Regions from separate parts of the Micromonospora sp. NPDC005291 genome, predicted to be linked through region 2. Evidence: riboswitches for the same ligand, from Rfam matches in the RefSeq annotation. Region 2 holds a riboswitch; each other region holds the start of a gene.

Region 1 (5,054 bases), on a different contig from region 2:
CGCGGTCGTGACGAGACCTGGAGGTCACTCACGTGCGAAGCATTCGGCGAAGGCTCACGTCCGCCCTGGTTGCCACGGTTGCCCTGACCGCCGTGTTCGGCGCCGCCCCGAGCCCGGCCCAGGCTGCCAACTACGCCTGCCCCTCGAACCTGCTCTGCCTCTACGCCGGGATCAACTTCTCCGGTGACGTCTTCTACCTCGACGGGCCGTACAACGGCTGTAACGACGTGACGTTGCCCTCGTACTTCCGCAACAGGGCCCAGTCGATCAAGAACAACCGGCCGTCCGGCACCGTCTCCACCTTCTGGGACAACGCCAATGCCACCGGCCTGCTCGGCTACCAGCACGCCTACGGCTACCGGGCGAACCTGGCGTATGACTCGGCCGCGATTGGCGGCACCTGGAACACGCGCATCGAGGCCGTACGGGTGTGTTGAGGGCCGGAGTCTCCGGTGCGGGGGAGGGACCGGAGACGCCACGACGGCGCCGGTCGGAATCCAACGGGGGATTCCGGCCGGCGCCGTCGCGCGGGTCAGCCCGGGTAGTAGCAGACGTTCGGGATGACCGGGCCACCGTTGACCCCGAAGATCGCGAAGCCCATCCACGCCCGGGTCTGCGGGCCATACTCGCCGTCTTCGGCGATGTTCGCCCACTCCCAGGTCTGGTTGATCTGACGTTGCGCGGCCCGGACGGCATTCCGGGTGTTGGTGCCGTACTGGCCGTCGAGCCTCAGGGACTGGGAGTAGCAGTTGTTCAGCGCCTCCTGCAACACCTTGACCGCGCTGTTGGAGTGGCCGTACTCCAGGTAGCAGGTCTTGTTACCGTCCTGCCAGCCGATGGTGGGCACGTGCATGTCGGCACCGCCCGGGTAGCCACCGACGCGGAAGAAGGTCAGGCTGGTGCACGTGCTGGCCGCCTGCGCGGCGGTCGGCGCGAGCGCGGCGAGTCCGGCGCTGGCCAGCACGGTCAGCAGGATGGCGGCGGCGCTGCGGCGCCCGGTGCGGTTCTGGTGGATCGGCATGATCTCCTCCTGGGCGGGCTTGGCTGCTCGGGTCAACCCGGCATGCCCAGGAGCATCGCGACCGTCGATCTACCGTTTCTTGCTCGAACGTCAATTCGCCACCAGCGGTTCCAGCGGGGCGGTGACACCCACCCGCTCGTCTCGGCACGCACCACCGGGACCGACGTCTGATCGGAAACGGTCCATGATGGTGACTGCACAGACGTCGATCGCTCGCAACCGCTGCGCGACCCGCCCCGCGTGGCCCGGTGAAGAAGTTCACAGGGGGTGGGCGACCGTCACCGACCGTGCCTAACGTCGGTCGGGTTCGCCATTGCGGACACCACGGCCGGCAACGCCAAATCCTGCCCCCGGTCGTCGGAACCCAGTCACCGGGCAGGAGCGGGGGACCCAACGTTCCTCGGTGCATGTCACCTCGGGGTGAAGCCGCCACCGTGCGGCCGGGCTCCTCGGCCCGAACCCGACAGCTCACCTCGCCGGCGTGGAGGAAGCTCACATGACGTCTGTCTACACCCCCCGTCATCGACGGGTCACCACCCGCCGTCTCGCCGTCGGCACCCTGGCCGTCGGTGCGGTCACCGGCGCCGTCGCCCTCTTCGGGCCGGCCGCCCCAGCGCAGGCCGCGGTCAACTGGGACGCGATCGCCCAGTGCGAGTCCGGTGGCAACTGGAAGATCAACACCGGCAACGGTTACTACGGCGGATTGCAGTTCTCGCAGGGCACCTGGGCCGGTTACGGCGGCAAGAAGTACGCCGCCCGCGCTGACCTGGCCAGCCGCGGCGAGCAGATCGCCGTCGCCGAGAAGGTGCTCGACGGGCAGGGCATCGGCGCCTGGCCGACCTGCGGCAAGAAGGGCGGCTCCGCGACCAAGTCGACCGAGAAGCCGTCGACCAAGTCGACCGCGAAGCCGTCGACCAAGTCGACCGAGAAGCCGTCGACGAAGTCGACCGCGAAGCCCACCACGCCGCAGGAGCGGTCGTCGCGCGGCGAGCAGCCGGCGACCCGCAACCACGAGCGCACCGCGCCGACGGCGGGCGACCAGTACCTGGTCAAGCCGGGCGACACCCTGTCGGAGATCGCCGACACCCACCGGGTGGCCGGCGGCTGGCAGGCCCTGTACGAGCACAACCGGCCGCTGGTCGGCACCGACCCGGGTCTGATCTTCCCGGGCCAGCGGCTCAGCCTCTGACGGATGACACACGAACGCTCGGCCGGGTCACCGGCCGAGCGTTCCTGTGTGTGGCGCTGAGCAGCGCCGTGTGTTCGTGCCGGTGCACCCCGCCGTCACGCCGCCGAGGCGGACGCCTTCGATCCGCGATGCGACGCCACCGGGTCGGCATTGCGGGCCCATCGCTGGGCCGGTACCGCGCCCTCCCCGGGCCAGGCAGTGCCGACATCGTCACTGTCGCCGCCGTCCATGGGCATCTCGTCCGAGGCGGGCGTGCCGCGGGACACGCGCAGAGACTGCTCGGCGCCGGTGCGAGCCGTGCACGGCCAGGACTGCCCGGCGCACTGGAGGTTGCGGCACTGCCCCTCGTCGTCCGGCTCGTGGGCGCTCAGCACGTCGATCGCCAACTGCCAGAGCAGCGGGTCGGTCACGTCGTGCGGGCGCTCGGCGTGACGGCTCGGTCGGTTGCTGGTGTCGTCGGACATCGTGGGTCCCCCCTTGTCAGGCTGTACCCCACAAGGGTCACCCGTCAGCCGCTGGCTAAACCGCCGACCTGCTGTGATGTGTCTCCGGTCGCAGCTCGGCCCCCCGAACGCGGCACGCAGACCGGTCAATCCGGCAGCAGCGGCATCTCGACGCCCGGATCCCGGCCGAGCAGCACCGCACGGGTGAGCGCCGCCGATCCGAACCGGTCACGGACCGCGTCCACTGCGGCGTCCAACTCCGCACCCGGTTCGCGGTGGAACGGCAGCTCCGGCTGAACCGGGTTGTCGTCCAGATTGCCCACCGAAACACCGATCAGGGTGACACCACGACGATCGATCTCGGGCAGCGCGGCCCGCAGCAGCGCTCGCGCGGCGGTGAGCAGCGACGTCGTGTCGGCCGTCGCCTTGCCGATGGTGTGTGAGCGGGTCGCCCGGGTGTAGTCGCCGAAGCGCAGCCGCAGCACCACCGTGCGCCCGGACCGCCCGGCCGCCCGCATCCGCCGGCTGACCCGGTCGACCAGCCCGGCGAGGATGGCATCCAGCTCCGCCGGGGCATGCGGGCTACGGCTCAGCGCGTGCTGGGCGCCCATCGAGCCGCGCCGACGCCCCACCTGAACCGCCCGGGGGTCGCGATTGTGCGCCAGAGCGTGCAGGTGCCGACCGGCGCCCGCCCCGAGCATCGACACCAACGCGGCCTCGCCGAGTCGGGCCACCTCGCCGACCGTACGGATCCGTCGTTCCCGCAGCTTCGCGGCGGTGACCGGGCCGACGCCCCACAGCCGCTCCACGGGCAGCGGGTGCAGGAACGCCAACTCGGCGTCCGGCGCGACCACCAGCAGCCCGTCGGGCTTCGCCACCCCGCTGGCCACCTTCGCCAGGAACTTCGTGCGGGCCACGCCCACCGTGATCGGCAGTTGGACCCGTTCACTGACCTCCCGACGCAGCCGCTCGGCGATGTCGGCCGGTGACCCGACGAGCCGCCGCAGGCCGCCCACGTCCAGGAACGCCTCGTCGATGGAGAGCCCCTCGACCAGCGGGGTGGTCTGCCGGAAGATCTCGAAGACCGCGCGGCTCGCCGCCGTGTACGCCGACATCCGGGGTGGCACCACGATCGCGTCCGGACACAGCCGGCGCGCCTGCTGACCGCCCATCGCACTGCGTACGCCCCGCGCCTTCGCCTCGTAGCTGGCCGCGAGGACGACGCCCCCACCGACGATCACCGGCCGCCCGCGTAGGCGCGGGTCGTCGCGTTGCTCGACCGACGCGTAGAACGCGTCCAGGTCGGCGTGCAGGATGTTGGCCCCGGGCGACACGTACACATGTTCGCATGGCATCCCACCATTACGGCAGTGAGCTGGGCGAACGCCCGGTCAGTCGAGGCAGAACTCGTTGCCCTCGGGGTCGGCCATGATGAGGTGACCGGCGCCCAGTGGGGGAGCGGGCTCGTGACGACTGAGCCGGGCGGCGCCGTGCGAGACGAGCCGTTCGGCCTCCGCCTCCAGGGCCGCCATCCGCTCGTCACCCGTGAGCCCCGGAGCGGCTCGCACATCGATGTGCACGCGATTCTTCGCCTGCTTGTGCTCCGGCACCCGTTGGAAGAACAGCCGCGGCCTGGAGCCTTCGGGGTCGACCACCGCTGAGGCGTCGTTACGGTTCTCCGGTGGCACCCCCATCGCCTCCAGTGCCTGCTCCCACGACTCGAAGTCTCCGGGCGGGGCCTGCACCTGGTAGCCGAGCGCCTCAACCCAGAACGCCGCCAACGCGGCCGGGTCGGCGCAGTCGAATGTGATCTGCATGTCGCGGGCCATGTCAGCTCCCTCTTTCCTGATCTGGTCGGTCATGATCCCAGCCTCCCGCACCTAGCGGACAGGGTCGTTCCGCAATTCGTGCAACGATCGGCACGTGACCGTCGAGGCGACGACCGAACGGGTGCTGCGTCTGTTGGCGCTGTTGCAGCGTCGACCGTCCTGGACGGCCGCCGAGCTCGCCGCCGAGCTGCGGGTCACCGACCGCTGCGTGCGCCGCGACGTGCAGCGACTGCGGACGCTCGGCTACCCCGTGCACGCGACGGCGGGCGTCGGCGGCGGCTATCAACTCGGCGCGGGCACCCGGCTGCCGCCGTTGCTCCTCGACGACGAGGAGGCGATCGCGACGGCGGTCTCCCTGCGGCTCGCCTCGGGCGGCACGGTCGTCGGGGCGGGCGAGGCGGCGCTGCGGGCACTCGCGAAGCTCGATCAGGTGATGCCGTCGCGGCTGCGCGCCGAGGTGCGGGCCGTGCACGGCTCCACGGAGACCCTCATCGGACCGGTGGCCGAGATCGACGCGGAGCTGCTGGTGACACTCGCGCGGGCCTGTCGAGACGCGGTGCGGGTGCGGTTCA
Region 2 (5,054 bases):
GTCCGAGCGGCCGGGCGCCCCGGGCCCCACCAGGGCGCTGAGCCACCGGGACGAGCGTCCCGTCGCCGCGCCCTGTCGATCCACCCGCTCCGCACCCCGCCGATTCGTGGCCCACCGTGGCCCGGTGGCCGGTGGGGCTCCCACCGCATTGCTCTCTCCCCGAGGTGCCGACCATGGAGACCGTCGTCTTCTACCAGTTCGTGACCGAGGTGCCGCAGGCCGCCGCCATCTGGTCGGCCCTGTTCCTGCTGGCACTGGGCGTACTCATCGTGCTGGCCGCCCGCCCCGAGCGGGACCGGCCAACGGACGACCCGCTCCCGACCGCGCCCACCGCCCGGGAGTTGGCCGCGGCCGAGGCCGTCGACCTGCGCCGGTACGCCGAGGAGGTGGCCGTCGCCGCGGCCGGCGCGACCAGGACCGCACGGCGGCGCCGCGTGGCCTGGCTGACCGCTCAGGAGCAGATGGAGCGGGCCTGGGGCGGGTACGACGAGGCGGACACCGCCGCCCGTCGCTTCGCGGGTGCCGGGGCGCTGCCCACCCCGCATACCCCCCGCACCCCCGCCGAGTACGCCTCCCGGGAGCGCTACCTGCATCGCGCGGCGGCGGCGGCGCACTGGCGGGGCGACCTGACCATGGCGCAGTTCGGCGACGTGTTCGGGCATCGGCACGGGTGGGATCCCCGGCGGCACCCGGTCGAGCAGGAGGTGCTGCTGAGCCGGGCGATCCGGGACGCGAGGCTGGCCGACTACCAGGCCGCCGCCACCCGGGAGCGGGCCGCCTGGCGGGACGCGGAACTGGCCGCCGAGTCGGCCCGCACTCTCGCCGAGGAGGCGTACGCGGCAGCGGCCCGGCTGCGGCCGAACCCGGTACCCGCCCGCCGGGCGGCTACCCGGGCGTTCCGTCCCGCACTCGTGGCACGCTGGCGCCCGGCTCGCGCGGGTTGAGCCCGATCCGTTATGTGAGCCCGGTCATGTCAATGGCGAATCGGGCGTCGGGCACGATTGGCTCGATTTTTCCCATGATTGTGGCCGCATAATCGGCGGCCTGTCCGGTTGTCGCCCGCAGGCGTCGCCGTAACCGGTTGTCCCATCGAGTCACATCATCGGCAATACGCGCAGAAATTGTCGCGCCGATTGGAGTTTACGCAGGTGAACCCGGCTTGGCAGGGGAAGGGCCGGCCAGTACTGTCGTCCTGTCCGGTGCGGTAACCGTTCGCAAGAGGCGACGCCGCGCCGACCCGCTCAATCGTGATCTACGAACCGGGGACCCATCAGTAAGTCCGGGGTGAATCCGCGAGCCACGGCCCGCGGTAGGGCGATCTTCCCGCCCGAATCCGTCAGCTAACCCGGTAGGCGGTGTCGGAAGGAGTTCTATCCTCGTGCAGCACCTTTCCATCCCTCGGTTGTTCCCTCGCCTCCACGGCGCAGCGGTGCCCCCGCTCATTCGTCCAGTGACGGTGAGCTGACCCCCGGGTCACTGCCTTTCCCGCCCGGCCGCGCCGGGCGTTCCCCTGAGCGGTTCACCATCCGCGGACCACGGTCCGCGCGCTGGCGCCTGCCCGGATGCCGGTCCGGCCCCCGGTGTGCCGCTCTCCCCCCGATCCGTGGAGGACCCCGTGAAGCACACCCTGAAGCGTCAGCTCCGCCGCCTCGCCACCGAGCGCCCTTACCAGATCGTTGTCGCCTCCGCCGCGGCCCTCGCGATCGCCAGCACCACCGGCGCCCTGGTCACCAGCACCGACGACGCCCCGGCCAGCCAGCACACCGTGACCACGGTCGCCGAGATGCGCAGCGACACCGCTGCCTCCCGCAGCGAGGCGCGCGACGCGTCCTCCTCGGCCAGCACCGCACCGACCACCGCCGCCCCCGCGCCGGCCACCAGTGCCGCGTCGCCCGCAGCCAAGGCCAGCAGCAACCCGGACCTGACCCGTAAGCCGGAGCCGCCGAAGCCGCCCGCGACCAAGGTGCTCGACTACGACTACCAGGTGCAGAACACGTACTACAACTGCGGCCCGGCTGCCACCCGCAACGCTCTCAGCGCCGCCGGCATCAACCGCACCCAGGATGAGCTGGGCGCCGAGCTGGGCACCACCGAGATGGGCACCAACTCGGCCCTGGACACCACCCGGGTGCTCAACGCCGAGGTGAAGGGCTCCCCGTACCGGACCCGGATGTTCGCCGGCACGCCCAGCTCGGCCCAGATGGACCAGCTCCAGGCCGACGTGGTCAAGGCGATCACCGACGGTCGCGGTGTGGTGGCCAACGTCGTCGGCGACGCCACCGACACCAACGGCGGCTGGCACTCCTACGGCGGCGGGCACTACATCGCCGTGGTGGGTTACAAGGACAACGGCCGGACCGTGCGAATCGCCGACTCGGCCAACGCGGCCGACCCGTCGTACTGGATCACCACGATCGACCTGGCCAACTGGATCGCCAGCCGGGGCTACTCCGCCTGACCCAGGCACGTTGACCGCCGCGGGCGCCGTCCCCCACAAGGGGCCGGCGCCCGCGGCGTCTTCACCGAGCGGTCAGGCCTGCGCCGCATCGACGATCCTCGTACCTGGTCGCGAACCGTGGGAGACTGCGGCCGTGGTGGATGAATCAGGTGGCCGGGCAGGCCGTGGGCCGATCCTGTTGCTGCTGCACGGGATGGGGGCGACCGGAGACGTCTGGCTGCCGTGGGCGCCGTTGCTGGAGCAGCACTGGCCCGGGCGGTGGCTGGCACCGGACCTCGCCGGCCACGGCTGGTCGGCCCCGCTGCCGTCGTACACCTTTGCTGGTTTCGCCGGCCGGATCGCCCACGGCCTGGCCGCCGACGACCGGCTCGTCGTGCTCGGGCACTCGCTGGGCGGGGTGGTCGGCCTGGCGCTGGCCGCCCGCGCCACCGGGATACCGGTGGACGCGGTGGTCGGGCTCGGCATCAAGGCGCTCTGGTCGCCGGCCGAGCTGGCCCGCGCCGCGGAGCTCGCCGCGCGCCCGGTGAGCTGGTTCGCCAGCCGCACCGAGGCGGCCCGCCGCTACCTGCGCGTCTCCGGGTTGGTCGGCCTGGTCCCGCCGGATCATCCGGTGGTGGACGCCGGGTTGCGTCAGGTCGACGGCCGGTGGCGCCTCGCCATGGACCCGACAGCCTTCGGCGTCGGCGAGCCCGACCTGGCCCCGTTGCTGGCGGCGACCGACGTGCCGGTGGTGCTGGCGCGTGGCGAGCACGACCCGATGGTCACCGACCAGCAGCTCAAGGAGTACGGCGTACCGGTCGCCACGCTGCCCGGTCTCGGCCACAACGCGCACGTGGAGGACCGAGCGGCCGTTCTGGCGCTGGTGGACCCATACCGGTGATCGGTCACAACGGTGCGGACGCGCTCGGTGCCTTCCCGCTGTCGCCGTGATGCAGTTGGACGTGGGCGAGCTGGGTGAAGCGGATGCAGTGGCTGGTCAGTTGGCTCCGAGCATCCGGCGGACCCGGCCGGCGACGGCCTGCTTGACCCGCTCGCGCAGTGACTGCGCGTGGAGGGTCTTGACCTTTTTCTGGAGCGTCCGGTTCTCGTCCCGCAGCCACTGGATGCGCGTCAGCAACTCCTCGGGAGAGTAGGCGGAGACCGGCCGGACCGCAGGTGGGTAGACGGTCTGGCGGACCTGCTCGTCGAAGCGGGTAGCGCTGTCTCCGTCGGCGAACGAGAGGCCGAGGTCGTGCTTGGCGAGGAACGCGGTGATCCGCGTGAAGCGCTCCTTGTGGCCCTCGTTCAGGGCCGTGTAGTCGGCTTCCGCATAGAGCTGGGCAGCGTCGACGTCGGCCGGCACATCGCGCATCAAACGGTGCGGGATGTCGAAGTATCGGGCCAGCTCCAGGGTGCGCGAGTCGTGCGCCAGCAGATAGCCGGGGATGCCCGAGATCAACGCCGTGATGGTGCCGTGGATCCGGGTGCCGAAGGCGAAGTCGAACCCGGAGAGATACTCCATCCAGGGCCACGGGTCCATGAACATCCGCACCTTGTCCTCGACGAAGAGCGGGTGCGAGGTGTGAATCGGCATGTCGGCGGTCATGCCCCGCAGCTTCGGCGCGTCGCCGTAGAGCAGGGTACCGAGGGTGTAGAGGTCCTGTGCCACGTAGCGCAGGTTCGGGTAGCGCCGCTGGTGGTGCAGGACGAGCGGGGCCAACGCCTTGACGTACGGCGAGATGACGAACGCGAGCCGGTCGTCGATGCCCAGGGTCGCCTTCGTCTTCTCGATGCGCAGGCTGTCGCCGTGCAGGAACATCGACGGGCAGCCGATCTGCTCGACAGCGGAGAAACCCAGCTTGCGTAGGTAGTTCTCAGTGATCTCGCCGCGTACGCCGATGCTGTGCGAGCGGTCGAGCACCGCCCGGCAGAACGCGCTGACCGGCTCGTCGATCGGGCGGAGCTGCTCCAGGTTGCCGTCCACGTCGGTCTGCGCCCCGACCCCGAGTACCACCACCGGGATCTTCAGCCGTTCGATCAGCCGGGCCATCGTCGTCAGCCGGTGTGCGTAGTCATGGCGGAACGCGTTGGCCAGTGGTATCACGAAGACGTCGTACTTCTCGTTGATCTCGTCGGCATCGCGTGGGTCCGCCCGGAACCGCGACGGGGTGATCTCGGCCGTGGAGGTGGCCAGTAGCTTATGCGCGGCGTGGCTGAAGACCAGATTGCCGGTGTTCTTACCGATCCAGTCCCGCTCGTAGGTCTCCTCGGCGCTGAGGACGTCCAACGGGCCCTTACGGGCGCGCAGCAGGATCCGCTGATGCATCGGTGGCTCCACCTCTCGTCCGGAGGCGGTGGCGCCCGACCCCGGAGATCGTCCGGCAATGTCCCGGGAGGCGGGACATCTGTTACCTCCAGGCCTCGCGATACTAGGCCACCGACCGGCCGCTGGCCTCACGCGGCGATCGGCCCTGAGGCCGAGCCGCCACCGGCGGCCCGGCGGCTCAGGCGGTGGGGGAGACCGGCACCAGGTCCGGCTCGACCGACCGCCCGGGGGTCGGCGGGCTCCAGTCCGGCTCCAGCTCGCGCCTGGCGGCGTCCAGGAACGCGTCGGCGT
Region 3 (5,054 bases), on a different contig from region 2:
CCCGATCGTGCAGGGCTCGTCGGCGGAGCGGTCGATGAAGTCCTCGCTGCGGGTGGGCGGCAAGAACACCCTCAACATCTACCTCGGTGAGCTGAGCAACGACCTGCTGGGCTGGGCAACCTTCCCGCAGCGGAACCTGAGCAGCATGGACGGCGTGGTCGCGCTGAGCGAGTCCCTGCCGGGCGGCACCGCGACCAACTACAACCAGGGCGACACCGGCACCCACGAGGTGGGGCACTGGCTGAACCTGTACCACACCTTCCAGGGTGGCTGCGGTGGCTCGGGTGACAGCGTCAGTGACACCCCGGCCGAGGCGTCGCCCGCGTACCAGTGCCCGACGGGGCGCAACACCTGCTCGGCGGCGGGGCTGGACCCGATCACCAACTTCATGGACTACACCTACGACTCGTGCATGTACCAGTTCACCCCGGGGCAGGCGACCCGCATGCTGACCGCGTGGAACGCGTACCGCGCGGCGTGAATCTTCCGCGTACACCCGGTGCCGGCTCCGTCGTGACGGAGCCGGCACCGTCGTCTCTGCCTCCGGACCCGGCCGTGGTCAGGCGGCCGTGTACTGGACGTCGCGGTTGAGACGGGTCGGGCGCGCCTGCGGTACGACGAGCGGCGCGGCCGCCGCCGACGGGGCGTGCGGGTCGAGCCAGACCCGAACGGCCGGCCGACCCGGCGCGAGACCCGGAATGCCCGCGGTGTGCTGCTCGCGGCGGGTCAGCATCGCCACGTCGACGGTGAACTCGAACAGCCGCCAGTCGACCTGCGGCTCCGCACGGGCGCCCTGCGCCAGCCGGGCCACCCGTGTCGGATCGGTCACCGGATGGGCCCGCCCCGCCACGTACGCCTCGTCGTCGCTCTCCTCCGGGGGGAACGAGTGCAGCGCGTAACGGCCGTCCCGTTCGAGGTCACGGCGCTTCGGAGAGTCGATGATGAAGCAGAAGAGGCCCTCGTCGGTGATGACCGGGGAGACCGGGTGGACCCGGGGTCCGCCGTCGGCGCGGACCGTGGCCAGATAGCCGAAGCCCGGCCCGTACTGCTGAAGGAGAACGCGGATCCCGTCGGCGAGTCGGGGCTCGTCGGCGGCGAATTCGGACCAGGAAGCCATGCGGACATTCTATCGAACAAATGTACGAAGAGCGACCTCGACACGCTGGTCACCGCCTACCTCGCTATGGTGGTCCGATGCTGCTCTCTGACCGCGACCTGGTCTCCGAGATCAAGGCCGGCACGCTGGGCCTGGAGCCGTTCGAGCCCACCCTGGTCCAACCGTCCAGCATCGACGTGAGACTCGACCGGCTGTTCCGGGTCTTCAACAACCACCTTTACACCCACATCGATCCGGCGATGCAGCAGGACGACCTGACATCGGCGGTCGAGGTGCCCGACGGCGAGCCGTTCGTGCTGCACCCGGGGGAGTTCGTGCTCGCCTCGACGCTGGAGGTCATCTCGCTGGGCGACCAGCTCGCCGGCCGGCTGGAAGGGAAGAGCTCACTGGGCCGGCTCGGGCTGCTCACGCACTCCACCGCCGGCTTCATCGACCCGGGTTTCTCCGGTCACGTGACGCTGGAGCTCTCCAATGTGGCGAACCTGCCGATCACCCTCTGGCCGGGCATGAAGATCGGCCAGCTCTGCATCTTCCGGCTCTCCTCGCCGGCCGAGCACCCGTACGGCTCGGCGGTCTACGGTTCGCGCTACCAGGGCCAACGTGGGCCGACGCCGAGCCGCGCCTGGCAGAGCTGGCGCGCCTGGCCCACCCGCTGATCCCTGTACGCACGACGAGGGCCCGCCGCGAACGGATCGCGACGGGCCCTCATTCGTGAGGAGTGGGTCAGCCTGGGCGGCCGTAGCTGTGGATCGGGCCGTCGTCGACCTTCTTCATCTTGACCGGTTGACCAGCCTGCGAGGCGTGCACCACCCAGCCACCGCCGACGTACATGCCCACGTGGTGGATGTCGCTGTAGTAGAAGACCAGGTCGCCGGGGCGCAGGTTGGCCTTGCTGACGTCCTTGGTGACGCGGCTCTGCGCGGCGGCGTTGTGCGGCAGCGACACGCCAGCCTTGGCCCAGGCGGCCAGCATCAGCCCGGAGCAGTCGTACGAGTTCGGGCCCTCGGCACCCCAGACGTAGGGCTTGCCGATCTGGGCGCAGGCGAACTTGACGGCCGTGCCCGCGGCGCCGCCGGGGTAGCTGCCAGGGCAGGGCGCCGGGCGCAGCGAACCGCCGCCACCGTTGCCATACACCTTGAGGCGCAGCTTCTGCAGCCGGTCGATCTCCTCGTTGATCTGCTTCTTCTTCGCCGCCAACTGCGCTTCGGTGCGGGTCAGCTGGGCCACCATCTCGTCCAGCGGCGCCTTCTGCTGGGCCAGCTCGTCGCGCAGGTCCGCGACCTGCCGCACGTCCTGCTGCTGGTTGTGCGCGAACCGGTCGAGCATCTCCAACTGGCCGACCACCTCGGTGGGTGACCGGCTGCCCAACATCGCGTTGACGGTGGAGACGTTCTCGCCCTTGTAGGCACGGACGGCGAGGGCGCTGACCTTGTCCATCGCCGCGTCGACCTCCCGCTCCAGCGGGGCGATCCGGGCGGCCAGCGCGTCGGCCTGCTTGCGCTTGGCAGCCAGGTCGGTTCGGGTGGCGTTGTGGCGTTCGATGATCGGTTCGAGCTTGTTCCAGTCGGCGTCGATCTGGCGCTCAATCTCGGCGACGGACGGGTCCGCGTGGGCCGCCGTGGCGCTGCCGGTCAGGACGACGGCGACGCCGGCCAGTGCGGCGAGGGCCGTGGTGAAGCGGGACCAGCGTGGGCGCGGCACGATCGACGTCGGGCCGGCTGACGCCGACCGCTCGGACGACGGCCGCGGGGCATGGAGTGCCACCGGGTTCCGTACTCCTTCTTCCTGACCGCCTACCGGGTTAGCTGACGGGTTCGGGCGGGAAGTTGGCGCCCTACCGCAATGGCTGCGGATTCACCCCGGGAAAACCTGGGTCCCCGGTTCGCTCGGAAGCGACTCGGCGGTGTCGGTCCGTTACCGCCCGGGCTGGGCGGACCTGCTATCGGGCCGACAAATGACCAGAGTAGAGACGGCTGTTACCGATCCGCAACCCGTGCGGCCGTGACACTCCGTACCGATCCGAAAGGTTCACCGACCGTGTGTGAAGATTTTTTTCCTAACACCTCGATACATGGAAAGGTATTGACGCAGACTCCCGGGCGGCGCGAAGGTGACCTCACCTTCACCCGCAACATCTAGGGGGTTCGATGCGCCATTCAACCCTGTCGACCGGCCGGCGCGCACTGCTCGCCGCCGCCGTGGTCGCAGCCGCGACCGCGGTTCCGCTACCCTCCGGCCCGGCCGCCGCCGCGCCCACCGCCGACCGCCAGCAGCAGTACGCCGCGGCGGCGACCGAGTACGGTGTGCCGACCGTCGTGCTGCTCGCCGTCTCCTATCTGGAGTCCCGCTGGGACAGCAACGCCGGCACACCGAGCACCAGCGGCGGCTACGGCCCGATGCACCTCACCGACGCCCGGCACGTGGCCGCCCTACCCGGGCGCGGCCACCACGACGCCGGCACCGAGGACCCACGCGGCGACGACTCCCGCTCCGCGAGACTGCTCGCCCCCCGACCGGCCGAGGATCCCGCGCCGCCCGCCGCCGCGTTGCAGACCATGGACGCCGCCGCCGCGCTGACCGGCGCCGCCCCCGAGGCACTGCGCACCGATGCGGGCGTCAACATCCGGGGCGGCGCCGCGCTGCTCGGGGCGTACCAGAGGGAGTTGGGCGCGCCGGTCGGTGCCGACACCGACCCGGCGGCCTGGTACGGCGCGGTGGCCCGCTACGCCGGCGCGGACAGCGCTGACGCCGCGGCGGCCTTCGCCGACGAGGTCTTCACCACCATTGGTGCCGGCGAAACCCGGGTGACCGACGACGGCCAGCGGATCACACTGCCGGCCCGCGCGGTGCAACCGCAGCGTTCCTGGTTGGACCGGCTGGGCCTGCGCCGCCTGGCTCGCCCGGACGGGCTGGAATGCCCCCGCACCATCTCCTGCGAGTGGATCCCGGCACCCTACGAGGCGTTCGGCGACGGCGACTACGGCAACCACGACCTCTCCGACCGGCCCGCGCGGCAGAAGATCGAGTACATCGTCATCCACGACACCGAGGCGAGCTGGGCGACCACCCTGCAGCTCGTCCAGGACCCGACGTACGTGAGCTGGCACTACTCGCTGCGCTCGGTCGACGGGCACGTCGCCCAGCACGTGAAGACCAAGGACGTCGGCTGGCATGCCGGCAACTGGTACGTGAACGCCAAGTCGATCGGCCTGGAACACGAGGGCTTCGCCGCGCAGGGCACCTGGTACACCGAGGCGATGTACCGGACCTCGGCGAAGCTGGTCCGGCACCTGGCACTGCGGCTGGGCATCCCACTGGACCGCCAGCACATCATCGGCCACGACAACGTGCCCGGCACCGTCGCCTCGACCGTGCGCGGGATGCACTGGGACCCGGGCCCGTACTGGGACTGGACGCACTACTTCAACCTGCTGCACGCCCCTCGGCTGGACACCGGCACCCCGGCCACCGGGCTGGTCCGGATCGACCCGGACTACGCCACCAACCAGCCGGCGTTCATCGGCTGCGTCACCGTCGGCGTGCCGTGCGCGCCACGCGGCTCCTCGGCCGTGGTGCTGCGCAGCGCGCCGTCCGCGGACGCCCCGCTGGTCAACGACATCGCGCTCCGCCCGGGCGGCACCCCGAACACGATGGAGGTGTCCGATCACGGCGCCCGGGCATCCGCCGGTCAGACGTACGCGCTCGCCGGCCGGCAGGGCGACTGGACGGCAATCTGGTATCTCGGTCAACGGGCCTGGTTTCACAACCCGGCGTCCGCGCCGACTGCCAGCTGGACCGTCGGCGTGGTGGCGACCCCGAAGCCCGGACGGGCCACCATCCCGGTGTACGGGCGGGCGTACCCGGAGCAGGCCGCCTACCCGGCCGGGGTGCCCTACCAGGCGATCTCACCACTCCAGTACACCCTGTCCGCCGGGCA
Region 4 (5,054 bases), on a different contig from region 2:
TGGGGTCGCGGCCGAGGGCCAGCAGAACGTGCCCGTGGTTGGTGAGGAATGTCCAGTTCCGCCCGCCACCGGTGTCGCCCGTTGCCGTGCTCGCCATCGTTGACCGCCTCTCCGGATGTCCGCCCTGCCCGCAGGGGAGTCTCGTCCGTCCTGCCCTCGGGACGTTACCCAGGGTCGGACCGGGGTCAACGTATGAAATCTATATCACGCATACCTTGACGCGACTTACGGTGCGTGTGACGGTGGAGCCCGTGCCAGCGACCGCCGCCGGCACGGCTGAAAAGCCGCTTGACCAGGTCAGATGCGTGAGGACGAGGTGCGGGGATGAGTCAACCCGGGACACCCGGCGGGCAGCCGGGTCCGCAGCGGACCGCCGACCGGGCGTCTGCGCCCAGCGAGCCGACCCGGGCGTACGCCGAGCTGACCGCCGGCAACCAACGCTTCGTCAGCGGTGCCCCACGCCATCCCAATCAGGATGCCGGGCACCGGGCTGCCGTGGCAGACGGGCAGCACCCGTTCGCGGTGATCGTCGGCTGCTCCGACTCGCGCCTGGCCGCCGAGATCATCTTCGACCGAGGGCTGGGTGACCTGTTCGTGGTCCGTACGGCCGGGCACACCGCCGGCCCGGAGGTGCTCGGCAGCGTGGAGTACGCGGTGACCGTTCTCGGCACCCCGCTGGTGGTGGTGCTCGGCCACGACTCGTGCGGCGCGGTGCAGGCGGCCCGGGAGGTCGCCGCGACCGGCACCCCACCTCGTGGGCACCTGCGGGCGGTGGTCGACGCCGTGCTGCCCAGCCTGCGCCGGGCCGAAGCCGAGGGCGTGGACGACATCGACGAAATCGTCGACATCCACATCGCGCAGACGGTCGAGACGCTGCTGGGGCAGTCGCCCGTGCTGGCCGACGAGGTGGCGCAGGGGCGGTGCGCGGTCGTGGGCGTGTCGTATCGGCTCGCCGCCGGAGCGGTACGCCCGGTGGCCGCCGTGCCGGCCGGCTTCGCGACGCTCGACGTGCCGGCGGGGTCGACCGACCCGGCCGCGCCCGCCGCAGCCTGACGCGTCGAGGGCCGTCCCGCGACGCGGAACGGCCCTCGACGGGGCATCGTGCGGGTCAGAGCAGCGACATGTGCACGTGGTCGGTGTGGTTCGACGGCCCGCTGTACGAACTCCAGCCGGTCGCCGGGAACCAGATCTGGCGGTTCCAGATCACGTAGTAGATGCCGAGCCGGTCGGCGTTCCGGATGAGGAACGCGGCGACGTTGTTGCCGTACGTCCGGGTGTCCTCGTTGTGCCACGGGGCGAAGCCGCTCTTCTGCAGCGACCAGTCGCAGGCGCGGCCCTTCGGGTGCTCCCATGGCCCGCCGGAGCGGTAGCAGCCGACGAACCGGCTGAAGCCGGCCCGCTTGACCTCCTTGTACGCGTGCAGCGTGCGAGGCGTGATGCAGCCGGACGTGGTGGGGTCATTCTCGCTGCACGACTGGGGCTTCCAGTCACCGTCGGAGGTGCGACCCGGGCCGAGCCGGGCGACGGGCGAGGTGGCATCCACCAGGCCGCCGGTGAAGCCCTTTCCGCCGACCAGGGAGAGCGCCTTGTCCGCCTCGCTCTTCCGCTTCGCCATCAGGGCGGTCTGCTTCTGCTGCTCGCGGACCTCCGTGTCGAGGGCCAGCTTGGCCTGCTCGGCGCGGGCCTTCACCGTGTTGACCTCGGAGAGCTTCTTCTCGTTGACCATGTTCATCTCGTCGAGCACCGAGGCGCGCTGGACGAACGAGTCGGGGGCGTCGCTCTCCAGCAGCATCGCGATCGCGCCGATCCGGCCGGTCCGGTACGCCTGGGCGGCGATCTGCCCGACCTGCGGGGCCAGCGCATCCAGGTCGGCCTTGGCCCGGTCGACCTCCAGCGCCAACTCCTGCTGTCGCTTCTTGGATTTGTCCAGCTTGGACTTGGCGGCGGAGTAGTCGCGGTTGGCCTGCTCGATGACGTCGTTGAGCAGTTGGGGCTCGCCGTCCTCCTCGTGCCCGGACGGTGTGGGGGTCGTCGGGGCGGCATGGGCCGGGAGGGGCCCGGCGAGCACGGTCAGTGCGGCGATCACGGCCACCACGGGTGTCAACCAGCGGCGTAGGGGTGCCGTCACAATGTTCCCTTCCGTCGACCGCCGACCGGGTTAGCTGACGGGTTCGGGGCGGAAGTGGCCCCTACCGCTGACGCGGATTCACCCCACGTACCTGGGTCCCCGGCTCGCCGGTTGGCGATTGGGCGGTGGCACCGCAGGCGCCGCTTCGCGCCTTCATCGGTAACCGGCAGCGAGGTTACCCGAGAGTCGGCCTGGTGAGCTACGCCTTGATGTCGACCAAAAGTGTCATTTCGCCATGGCGTTGAGTGACCAGTGACGCGGTTCTCAGGGCGGATGCCCAAACTGGTCACGCTGAGGAGTGTCACCATGCCGTATCTGTGCTCCTGTTCGGCTCCGGCCACCGGTCGGTGGCGGTGTGTGGGGGTGAGGTCCGCGTCGGATCCGGCTCGCCGGGTCGACCTGTTCGCGGTGAGATGAGTGCGGCCAGTGCCTCCGCCCGGGCCGGCTGGGGTCGCGGGGCGGGAGCGTCGGCGGACGGAGGGGCATCCGTGCGCCCGGCGGTGGTCACCACCGCGGCCAGTCCGGTGGTCAGTGGCACGGCGGCGATCAGGCCGAGTGTGGCCACCGCGCTGCGGACGATCTCCTGCGCGAGGAACTCGCTGGTGAGGATCTGCCCGATCGGCCGCGAGTCGGCGGTGAGCAGGAGCAGCAGGGGTAGCGACGCGCCCGCGTACGCCAGCACGATGGTGTTGACAGTGGAGGCGATGTGCGCGCGGCCGACCCGGGTGGCCGCACGGTACAGCTGCAACCGGGTCAGCCCGGGGTTCGCGTTCGCCAACTCGGTGACGGTGGCCGCCTGGGTGACCGTCACGTCGTCGAGCACCCCGAGCGAGCCGATGATGATCCCGGCGAGCAGCAGGCCGTGCAGGTCCACGTCGCCCTGGAACATCGACAGTGTCGTCGCATCCTCGCTGCCGAAGCCGGTGAGGTGGGTTGCGGCCGTGGCGATGGTGGCGAGCACACCGGTCAGCACCAGGCTTCCCAGGGTGCCGAGCACCGCGACCGAGGTCTGCGCGGTGACCCCGTGCGTCAGGTAGAGCACCACGAACATGATCAGGGCCGCGCCGACCACCGCCACCAGCAGGGGTGATTTGCCTGCGCCGATGCCCGGCAGCACGAAGGTGAGCAGGATGGCGAAGCTGGCGGCCAGCCCGGCGAGCGCCGCCAGGCCCCGCCACCGACCGAACGCGACGATCGCGGCGGCGAAGACCACCGCCAGCCACACCATCGGGGTGCCGCGCTGATGCTCGGCGATGTTCCAGTTGCTGGCGGTGGGATCGGTCGGGTCGGTGAGCTCGACCAGGATGACCTCGTCGCCGACCTCGACCCGGGGCGCGCCGGGGCCGTCGGGCACCGGTGTCCGCACCTGCTGGCCGGCGGTCGGCCCGTCGTCCACCCGGACGTCGACCGTGCCGCACGGCCCGGCACCGACCCTCGGTGTGCCCTCGGGGCTCGACGGCACCGGCGGGCATGGCTCGGTCACCACCCGGGTCACCGTGCCGGGGTGGCGCGGCACGTCCGCTCCGCCGTCGGTCTGCGGGGACCCACCCCGCGGCCAGAGCAGCACGGCGGCGAGCACGGTGGCGACGAAGAGGGGCACCACCGTCATGACGAGGATCCGTCGTACCCGGGGCGGGGCGGACGGAGCGGGGCGGGTGTGGTCGGAACCCAAGGCGAGACTCCCAACGATCCGGTGCGGGGTACGGGTCAGCGTGCCGGTCGGTTCACCGTTGCCGTGGAAACGCGGCGACAGGTGCGGCGGATCGCTGGCTGACGACCGCTCGATCACGGACGGTCAGTGCCCGGCCCGGCCGGCCGAAGGCGCCACGTCGTGGTGGCGCCGGTGCCCGGCTGTGCAGCGGCATACGGAGGGTCACCGTGGAATGCCCGGACTGAGGGCTGTCAGCCGCGCTTCATGAGCCGGCCGACTGCCGCCATCATCTCGGTGGCCATCTCGTCGGCCCGGCCCTCGGCTGCCCCCTCGTGCATGCAGTGCCGGGCGTGCCCGTCGAGCAACCCCAGCGCCACCTTGTCGAGTGCGGCCTGGATCGCGGAGATCTGGGTGAGCACGTCGATGCAGTAGCGGTCGTCGTCGACCATCTTCTCGATGCCGCGGACCTGCCCCTCGACGCGGCGGAGCCGCGTGAGCAACTGGTCCTTGCTGGCGGTGTACCCGCGGATCGGGGTGGGTGCGGTCATGTCGACAAGGATAGCGTACCCCTGGGGGGTATGGTACGGTCCTCTTCTGGCCGGATACCCCCACCGGGTACCGGTAACGTGCAAGGGTAGAGGTCCGCCTCCGACTTACCCCCCAGGGGTATAGGCTTCGGAGGTGGCGAAGGGAGACGTTTCGATGGTCAACACCACGTACCAGGTGCAGGGCATGACCTGTGGGCACTGCGTCAGCGCGGTGAGCGCCGAGGTCGGCGCCATCGAGGGCGTGCGTGACGTCCAGGTCGACCTCGCGGCCGGCCGGGTCACCGTCAGCAGCGACCAGCCGCTGGACACCGGGGTTGTTCGGGCCGCTGTCGACGAGGCCGGCTACGACCTCGTCGACGCGTGATCGGAGGGTCGGTATGCGCACCGTGACGAGATTGGCCGGGTTCGCCGTCGGTCTGGCGGCGGTCTTCGGCGCGACCTACGGGATCGGCCGTCTGGTCGACCCCGCCCCGGTCGCCGACAGCCGGCACGACGGCGGTGCCGCCCACGCGACAGGGGAGCACGACGAGGCGACCGACCGGCTCCCCGGCGGCCTGCTCGTCTCCGACCGCGGATATACCCTCGAACCGGTCGATGCCCCGGCCGACGAGTTCGCCTTCCGGATCACCGGGCCCGACGGGCGCCCGGTGACCCGGTACGACGTGGCGCACGACAAGCGAATGCACCTGATCGTCGCCCGACGGGACCTCTCCGGCTTCCGCCACGT

What was found. A riboswitch is a leader RNA that binds a small molecule or an ion and turns the genes downstream of it on or off. The one in region 2 is predicted to bind cyclic di-AMP.
Region 1: another riboswitch for cyclic di-AMP. It lies ahead of ABZT18_RS28105 (transglycosylase family protein); the one in region 2 lies ahead of ABZT18_RS09400 (C39 family peptidase).
Region 3: another riboswitch for cyclic di-AMP. It lies ahead of ABZT18_RS25725 (NlpC/P60 family protein); the one in region 2 lies ahead of ABZT18_RS09400 (C39 family peptidase).
Region 4: another riboswitch for cyclic di-AMP. It lies ahead of ABZT18_RS13650 (hypothetical protein); the one in region 2 lies ahead of ABZT18_RS09400 (C39 family peptidase).

The regions. Positions count from the first base shown of each region.
Region 1 is NZ_JBEXGR010000028.1:27,080-32,133, forward strand. It holds gene ABZT18_RS28095 (peptidase inhibitor family I36 protein) at 33-437, shown strand; gene ABZT18_RS28100 (peptidoglycan-binding domain-containing protein) at 533-1,021, opposite strand; cyclic di-AMP (ydaO/yuaA leader) riboswitch at 1,347-1,518, shown strand; gene ABZT18_RS28105 (transglycosylase family protein) at 1,518-2,210, shown strand; gene ABZT18_RS28110 (hypothetical protein) at 2,306-2,674, opposite strand; gene dinB (DNA polymerase IV) at 2,800-3,987, opposite strand; gene ABZT18_RS28120 (VOC family protein) at 4,045-4,482, opposite strand; gene ABZT18_RS28125 (YafY family protein) at 4,577-5,054, shown strand, end outside.
Region 2 is NZ_JBEXGR010000005.1:146,898-151,951, forward strand. It holds gene ABZT18_RS09390 (hypothetical protein) at 1-41, shown strand, start outside; gene ABZT18_RS09395 (hypothetical protein) at 174-944, shown strand; cyclic di-AMP (ydaO/yuaA leader) riboswitch at 1,229-1,370, shown strand; gene ABZT18_RS09400 (C39 family peptidase) at 1,604-2,458, shown strand; gene ABZT18_RS09405 (alpha/beta hydrolase) at 2,592-3,338, shown strand; gene ABZT18_RS09410 (polysaccharide pyruvyl transferase family protein) at 3,435-4,763, opposite strand; gene ABZT18_RS09415 (CDP-glycerol glycerophosphotransferase family protein) at 4,942-5,054, opposite strand, start outside.
Region 3 is NZ_JBEXGR010000023.1:6,673-11,726, forward strand. It holds gene ABZT18_RS25710 (zinc metalloprotease) at 1-481, shown strand, start outside; gene ABZT18_RS25715 (pyridoxamine 5'-phosphate oxidase family protein) at 560-1,117, opposite strand; gene dcd (dCTP deaminase) at 1,195-1,773, shown strand; gene ABZT18_RS25725 (NlpC/P60 family protein) at 1,841-2,881, opposite strand; cyclic di-AMP (ydaO/yuaA leader) riboswitch at 2,894-3,030, opposite strand; gene ABZT18_RS25730 (peptidoglycan recognition family protein) at 3,265-5,054, shown strand, end outside.
Region 4 is NZ_JBEXGR010000008.1:22,302-27,355, reverse strand. It holds gene ABZT18_RS13660 (MarR family winged helix-turn-helix transcriptional regulator) at 1-97, opposite strand, end outside; gene ABZT18_RS13655 (carbonic anhydrase) at 325-1,053, shown strand; gene ABZT18_RS13650 (hypothetical protein) at 1,109-2,128, opposite strand; cyclic di-AMP (ydaO/yuaA leader) riboswitch at 2,133-2,263, opposite strand; gene ABZT18_RS13645 (YibE/F family protein) at 2,430-3,800, opposite strand; gene ABZT18_RS13640 (metal-sensitive transcriptional regulator) at 4,031-4,327, opposite strand; gene ABZT18_RS13635 (copper ion binding protein) at 4,482-4,691, shown strand; gene ABZT18_RS13630 (hypothetical protein) at 4,705-5,054, shown strand, end outside.